2 regions of the Brevibacillus choshinensis genome follow, and region 1 is predicted to be linked to the other one. Evidence: predicted binding sites of a transcription regulator. Region 1 holds the regulator's gene; the other holds the start of a gene.
What was found. The regulator LexA, encoded in region 1, represses DNA repair genes until DNA is damaged. The targets are predictions, from matches to a motif close to CGAACATATGTTCG.
Positions count from the first base shown of each region.

Region 1 (3,988 bases):
CCGCCATGCACTTGGAGACATTCATCGACGAGCTGAGCAACTGGTACATTCGTCGTTCCCGTGACCGCTTTTGGAGCAGCGGCATGACCGAAGACAAACTTTCTGCCTACCAGACGTTGCACGAAGTCCTGGTTACGCTCGCTCGAATGATCGCGCCATACGCGCCTCTGATTGCAGAAGACATTTACGGCAATTTGGCAGGGGATGACAGCGTGCATTTGGCAGACTATCCGTCGGCAGATCCAAGTGCCATCGATGAGGTGCTGGAAGCGGAAATGGAAACGGTTCGCCGTATCGTTGAGCTGGCTCGCAACATCAGAAACGAGACAGGGATCAAGACACGCCAGCCCTTGTCAGAACTGATCGTCATAAGCGAACGATCGTTCGATGTCCAGCGATATGCGGCGATCATTATGGACGAAATCAATGTAAAGAGCATTCGGGCGGAGCAAAATGACAGCAGCTTCGTAACATACCGCTTCAAACTGAATTTGAAAGTGGCTGGAAAAAAATACGGCAAACAAGTGGCCCCCATTCAAAACGGCCTGAAAGAGTTGAGCGACTCTGAGGCAAAACAGGTGATACAGAACGGGTATCTGGATCTGGTTCTGGAGAATGAAACGGTGCGAATCCCGCTGGAGGAATTGCTTGTGGAGAAGCAAGGGAAGATGGGCTACGCTTGGGCTTCAGGATACCAAATCCATGTGGCATTGCATACGGAAATCACGCAGGACCTGAGGCAGGAGGGCATCGTGCGCGAGGTCATCCGGGTCATTCAGGATTACCGCAAGAAGCTGGATTTACCGATCGAAAAGCGCATTACCCTTACGTTGGATGTAGATGCGCAGGTGAAAGCAGCGCTGGAGCAATTTGATCATGTATTGAGGAGCCATGTGCTTCTTGACCAGGTCCGATATGAAGCCGGCAACCCGATGGAGAGAGTCTCCTTTGGAGAGAAAAGCATTGGCCTGCGAGTGGAGTAGCATGCTGCAAGGCACCTGATAAGGAGGAACCAGTCCGGCAAGCATTATCTGGACTGGTTTTTCTCTTGGAAGAGGAGAATGTAGGACGTAAGCTCTTCCGTATGGTAGCGCTCTAGCTCCAAAAGTGCCTGATAAGGGTCATTGCCTGGGATATGGAAGTAGTGAGCGAAGGCAGGCTCGGTTTTCATGCCGTTCGCTTTGAGCATTCGAATATCCCGATAAGCCTCTTCACCGCCGATCGAGAGCAATCGATCCTCGATAACCATATGGCGGTATGCATTTTGCTGTTCGACCGGGACAGATTGAGCGAACAATTCAAACCAGAAGTCATGTGCATAAAATCCGATGACGCTGGAATCCTTGCCAGATACGAGAATACGGCTCTCCTGATAGCCTTCCATGCTGCCATATGCTGCACGCACATCAGCATCAAAGCGATCCAGGTCATGACTCACGCAGATGATATCGAGATCACTATCCGGAACATCGATTTGCAGGGGGATTGTGCCGGCGAGAACGGGATCGTACGCACACAAGGATTCCATCAGCCGGATTTGCGAGATGGCATTCCAGGCAGCCTGTTGGCGAGCATTGCCGGATTGCAAATAAGCGAGATCACGCCAGTTTTTCATGTGGATGCCTCCATCGTGTTTTGGTCCCGAAGAATTGGGTAACGATCATAGAATAGGGGTGTGAAATGATTGTAGTCGGTTGTCAAACAGACTGCAACGAAAATGAGCTTGACTCGTATACCATAGGGAGAGGAGTGGGGGTAGTGGATATACTTTTATGGGTGATTGTGGTAGCTTTGTTTGTATTGAGTATCGCCGGAATCTTTCTGCCGGTATTACCTGATACGATCCTGCTATGGGGCGGCTTCCTGATCTATCACTTCTTTATTGCAGATCCGGGTGCGGGACTTCCGTCATCCTTTTGGTGGGGGATGATTGCGCTCAGTGTGCTCTTGTACGGAGCAGATCTCTTGACCAATATGTATTTTGTGAAAAAGTACGGGGGATCTAAGTGGTCTTCGTTTGCGGCGATCATCGGGATTTTGCTCGGGATCTTCTTGTTCCCGCCGTTCGGTATGATCATTCTTCCATTCGCTTTCGTCGTGTTGGTAGAACTCTTCATGCAAAAACAAACGATGGAAAAAGCCATCAAGGCAGGCTTTGGCTCATTGATCGGATTTTTGGGAAGTGCCGTCGTCAAAGTCGTGCTCCAGGTGACGATGATCATTTGGTTTTTCATCGCGGCATAGGCGCAAAAAAGGACAGCAGAGGCTGTCCTTTTTACTTGCAATCATTAGTGAATCAAGCGATAGACTCCGATGACTTTACCGAGAATCGAAACGGCGTCGAGGATGATCGGCTCCATCGTGGCGTTCTCCGGCTGGAGTCTGAAATGATTCTTCTCTTTAAAGAAGCGTTTGACAGTGGCTTCATCTTCTTCGGTCATCGCCACTACGATATCACCGTTATTCGCAACGTGCTGCTGACGGACAATGACGTAGTCGCCATCGAGAATTCCCGCGTCGATCATACTGTTACCGGATACGCGGAGCATGTACACCTTGTCCGACGTTACGATGTTTTCCGGCAATGGGAAATATTCCTCGACATCTTCAATGGCTGTGATCGGTTGACCTGCAGTGACTTTCCCGATGACGGGCACACGAACAACGGAATCTTCAAAATCATCTTGAAAGCGATCTTCCTCAGACAAGAGCTCAATGGCACGAGGTTTGGTAGGGTCGCGCCGAATGAGGCCTTTCTTTTCCAAGCGAGCTAAGTGTCCGTGTACAGTAGAGCTGGAGGCAAGTCCGACTGCTTCCCCGATTTCCCGTACGGAAGGTGGGTAGCCTTTATCGCGGACTTCTTTTCGGATGAAGTCGATGATGGCCTGCTGTCGATTCGAAAGTTTTGACATAAGAGACACCTCAGTTTTCTCGAACATGTTTTCCTATATTATACCATGGGATCTTGCGTTCGACAAACATAAGTTCGGATCTTTTTTGTTGACATGAACATACGTTCCCATATATGATGGTAACAAGAGAACAGAACGTACGTTTGTAGGAGGAGATATTGATGTCTGTATTGACTGTACATAATCGCTTTGAAAAGAAGGTAGTTCGACGCACTCGTTTCGGCATTACCCGAGGACAGGCTCTATTGTTTCTGATTAGTTTTTCTCTCTTTTTTTATTTGTTGACCGAACTGGTGTTTGCTTCTGGTGTAGAGGTGGCTCCGCCGGTAAAGGAAATCACAGTGCGTGCCGGAGATAGCTTGTGGAAGCTGGCTGTTCGCTATCAAGAGGAAGCGAAGATGGACGTGAATGAGCTTGTAGCGGCGATCAAAGAAATAAACGACATGGAAGGTGTCATGATTTACCCTGGCCAGACCTTGAGAATACCGCTTCCGGAATAACTTCCCATTCACTGACGCCCGACCTGCTTGCACCGCCCTTGGGATATGGTATAATGGAGCGGCATTACTTACAGGTGGGGAGGAACCAGTAGTGGTATCTGACGCAGAAATCAAGCGCATTAATGAACTGGTGAAAAAGTCAAAAGAGGTCGGATTGTCCGAGGAAGAAAAGCTCGAGCAAAAAGCACTTCGTCAAAAGTATATCGATGCTGTAAAGCTTTCTTTGAGAGCAAACCTGGATTCCATCCGTTACGTGGAAGACCTTGAAGAAAATGGTCGGAAACAGTAAGATAACAGATATTGATAACAAAGACATCCTTGCTGCAAGCTAGGGTGTCTTTTTGTTCCGAACCGAGCATGGGAGGGAAAGCATAATGATTCCATGGATTGCGGTGGCAGCAGGAGGAGCACTCGGATCCATGATGCGCTATGGTCTTTCATTGATAGCGAATCAGCCGGGGTGGCCGATCGGAACATGGCTCGCGAACGTCGTGGGTTCATTTCTGATTGGTTTGCTGTCTGTATGGGGAAAAGAACGGGGAATGTTGTCACCGGAAGTGTATCTATTGTTTGCCA
Region 1 is NZ_CP069127.1:3,429,807-3,433,794, reverse strand. It holds gene ileS (isoleucine--tRNA ligase) at 1-983, shown strand, start outside; gene JNE38_RS17315 (DUF4269 domain-containing protein) at 1,028-1,615, opposite strand; gene JNE38_RS17310 (DUF456 domain-containing protein) at 1,759-2,244, shown strand; gene lexA (transcriptional repressor LexA) at 2,289-2,912, opposite strand; gene yneA (cell division suppressor protein YneA) at 3,074-3,412, shown strand; gene JNE38_RS17295 (DUF896 domain-containing protein) at 3,504-3,701, shown strand; gene crcB (fluoride efflux transporter CrcB) at 3,787-3,988, shown strand, end outside.

Region 2 (3,988 bases), 2.2 Mb from region 1:
GGCATCGGCCTTCGTGGCAGGCTTGCCTGCCGCAGGGAGCGTTTATCAGGCACGGAGCGTCACCCGAGAGTCAGCGCAAACGACAGTAAGACTGGTGCGAACCGTGAACAATGTCGCTTTGGACGATTCCTACGATGCGTTCGTTACGTTTGACGGAACAGGCAGAGTCGTTGCTTTTCGCACGTTTGATGGGCGGCTCTACGAAAAAATCACGCCGACTGCGCTTCCTTCCCCCCAGCGAATCATATCAGCCCAACAAGCTGTTTTGCGATATAAAGAGAGTCACCCTCTGGAGCTCATCTATTTACTCCCGAGCGATTACAGCCTGACTGACCCTGTACAGGCAAAGTTGACCTATGTGGTAAAAGACGGTGTCATCAAGCAAACACATACGGGCAGTGCACTGGATGCCTTTAACGGTAAACGATTGTCTGCGAATGAGAAGCAATCTGTCCAGACCGTTTCCGTCAATGGCACAGGAGAGAAGTGGATTGCCCAGTCAGAGCAGCAGGCACAGGACATCGTGAGAAAGCTATTGCGAGTGGAGCCCCAGAAGCTTCCGTTCGCGACATTCACGGAGGCCTACGACAATGGGCAGGAGCGGCGCTTTTTTATCTGGGGACATTTCAACGAAGGGACGATCGATCAAGATAAACCATACAGTCTCGGTCAATTCCCTGCTGGAGTAAAAATGGACGAACGCGCGCATCTATTGGTGGAAACAGATGCGATGACAGGGCAGCTGCTCCGGCTTGTCAAGAGTGATGGTGTCATAAGCCGGTTGAAGACAGATAAACAACGAGACTGGAAATCCGCGGAAGCCGTGCTGAAGCGCCTGCTGCCGACCGGAACCACTTCATTGCGGGTGCAAGATGTAGGAGATGCTACATTGACGTTGTATACGGCTGATCCCATGATCAATGGCATTCCCGTTTATCAGGAAGGGCAGACAGCGGAACAAGGCATGTACACGATCCGCGTGGATTCTTCCACGGGAAAAATCGAGGAAATTTCGATCCAGCGTCCTGTTGAACTGATCGCTCCAGCCCGCACAAAAGCGTTAGTGGAGCAGGGGGCTGTCGATCGATTGCTGAAGGCTTATCCGCTGGAGCTCACTTACATTCACCAGAAGAATCCGCAGACGGGAGCGACCACCTGGAAGCTGGGATACGATTTATCGTTCCGCCAGACGAAGGTACACTGCTTCTGCGGAGTCGAGGAAAAGGTCGACCTTACTGTGCGTATGGATGCTGTCACAGGAAACGTCATGGTAAAGGAATAGTAGATAAACTTGGCTACCCCAAGGCATGGATACTGGATAAGAATCTTATCAATTCTTATCCGTAGAACAAAAAATCCGCCCTCATCCTGTCCGGAGAGTGCGGATTTCTTTTTGCGGGCTAAACCGCTTTTGCTTCGTAGCCTGTAATTTGGCTCAAGGATACTTTTTTGCCATCTTCCAAAACGAATTCGATCAGGCCATTTTTCATGCTGACGGCTTGAATGACTCCGCTCAAGCTGTTGGTAGAGGAGCTGCCGTCAGTGTTCGTTTGGGAGTCGTTATAGGTGACGGTGTATCCGATCATTTGCGCGTATTGCAGCGAGCTGCTCATCGCTTGGTTGGTCGGACTGACTGTCATGCCGACGATTTTGTCCAATTTCACCGTCTGGCCATCGTCCAGCTGGAACTGGGCGGTGCCGTCTTTCATGGTAAAGCCGGTGATCACGGCGTTTTTGACTTCATCGACAGAAGTGATGTCATCCGTGGTCGCAGGGTTTCCGTCCTTGTCCACCTGGGTCGTTGTTTTATAGGAAATCTGGTTTCCGATCATTTCCATGTACTTCAAGCTGCTGTCCAGGGCATTTCCGGCCATGCCTTGCGATTCCAGGCCCTTCACATCAGTGAGCGGAATCGGATTGGATTCACCTGCGAGGCGGAAGTAAATTTTACCGTTGTCCATATACACAGCGGAAATGACGCCTTCTTTGGATTCTGTAGACGTCTCGCCGGTCACTTCATCTGTGGTCGTCAGATTGTACGTAGCGGTGCGGCCGACCAAGGATTCGTATTTTTCCAGCGTGAGCATGCTGTTGTTGGATTGTTCCATCAAGGAGGCCATTTTCGTCATTTTTTCCACCATGGTCATCATGCTGGTCTGCTGAATAAACTGAGAATTGTCCATCGGGGACATCGGATCCTGATGCTTCAGCTGCTCCAGCAGGAGCTTCATGAAGGCGTTGTTATCCAGCTCAGTGGAAAATTCCTTTTTCCCTTTGTAGCTGAGGTAAGAGGGTATATTCGAACTGTTGCTTACGGTCGTGTTATCAGACACTGTTGGTCCTCCCTTACTGTGCGGGTTCATCCGTACGGGAATGTACTTCCACTAACAGTATCGGTAAAAGGCTGAAAGGGGTAAAGACAAACATTTGTTCGAATTTCGGCTTATTTTTGTACGTATTGTGTTATAATGGAAATAGAGACTTTTATGGAATGAGGAGTTGAACGAGGGAATGGAGCGTTTTGAATTGGTATCGGAGTATCAGCCGTCCGGTGACCAGCCGACTGCCATAGCGGAGCTGGTTGCTGGTATTCAGGCGGGCAAGAGGCACCAGACCCTCCTGGGTGCGACGGGTACGGGAAAGACCTTTACAGCAGCCCAGGTGATTGCTCAGGTGAACAAGCCGACGCTGGTCATGGCGCATAACAAGACGCTGGCGGCCCAGTTGTGTGCGGAGTTCAAAGAGTTTTTTCCGAACAATGCCGTAGAATATTTCGTCAGCTACTACGATTACTATCAGCCAGAAGCATACATTCCCCAATCGGATACGTTCATTGAAAAAGACTCCAGTATCAACGAAGAGATCGACAAGCTGCGTCACTCGGCGACCAGCGCTTTGTTTGAACGCCGGGACGTCATCATCGTCGCTTCGGTATCGTGCATCTACGGCTTGGGTTCTCCTGAAGAATACCGGGAGCTGCTCTTGTCGCTGCGCGTGGGAATGGAAAAAGGGCGGGACGAGATTTTGCATCGTCTGGTCGACATCCAATACAACCGCAATGACATCAATTTCACTCGCGGTACGTTTCGGGTCCGCGGCGACGTCGTAGAGATTTTCCCAGCCTCCCAGAGCGAGCAGGCGATTCGTGTGGAGTTTTTTGGCGATGAGATCGAGCGCATCACGTCGATCGATGTCCTGACTGGGGAGATTTTGGGTCAGCGCGATCATGTTGCGATCTTTCCGGCCTCCCACTACGTGACGCGCGAAGAAAAAATGAAGCTGGCTGTTCAAAGCATCGAGGCAGAGCTGGAGACCCGTCTGGCGGAGCTGCGCGAAGCAGGGAAGCTGCTTGAAGCACAGCGGCTGGAGCAGCGCACGCGATACGATGTGGAAATGATGCTGGAGATGGGCTTTTGCTCCGGGATTGAAAACTACTCCCGCCATCTGACGGGTTTGCCGGAAGGGCACGCCCCCTACACGTTAATTGATTATTTTCCTGATGATTTCCTCGTCTTGATGGATGAGTCCCATATGACCTTGCCGCAGGTGCGGGCGATGTACAACGGCGACCGCGCGCGCAAAGACGTCTTGGTCGAGCACGGCTTTCGTCTGCCTTCTGCCAAGGACAACCGACCGCTCACGTTTGCGGAGTTCGAGGCGAAGCTCAAGCAGGCTGTCTACATTTCCGCTACCCCAGGACCTTACGAGCTGGAGCACTGCCCGGAGGTGGTGCAGCAAGTCATCCGTCCGACCGGATTGGTCGATCCGACCATCTCCGTTCGCCCGATCAAGGGACAGATCGACGACCTCATCGGCGAGATTCAGGCTACGATCGCTAAAGAAGAGCGCGTCCTGGTCACGACCTTGACGAAGAAGATGTCGGAGGACCTCACTGATTATTTGAAGGAAATCGGTATCAAGGTACGATACCTTCACTCGGATATCAAAACCATTGAACGGATGCAGATCCTGCGTTCTTTGCGCTTGG
Region 2 is NZ_CP069127.1:5,625,307-5,629,294, reverse strand. It holds gene JNE38_RS28150 (hypothetical protein) at 1-1,282, shown strand, start outside; gene JNE38_RS28145 (flagellar hook assembly protein FlgD) at 1,401-2,333, opposite strand; gene uvrB (excinuclease ABC subunit UvrB) at 2,512-3,988, shown strand, end outside.
Region 2: uvrB (excinuclease ABC subunit UvrB) is a predicted target of LexA. The motif match lies at 2,421-2,434, and genes of this name have one in related genera.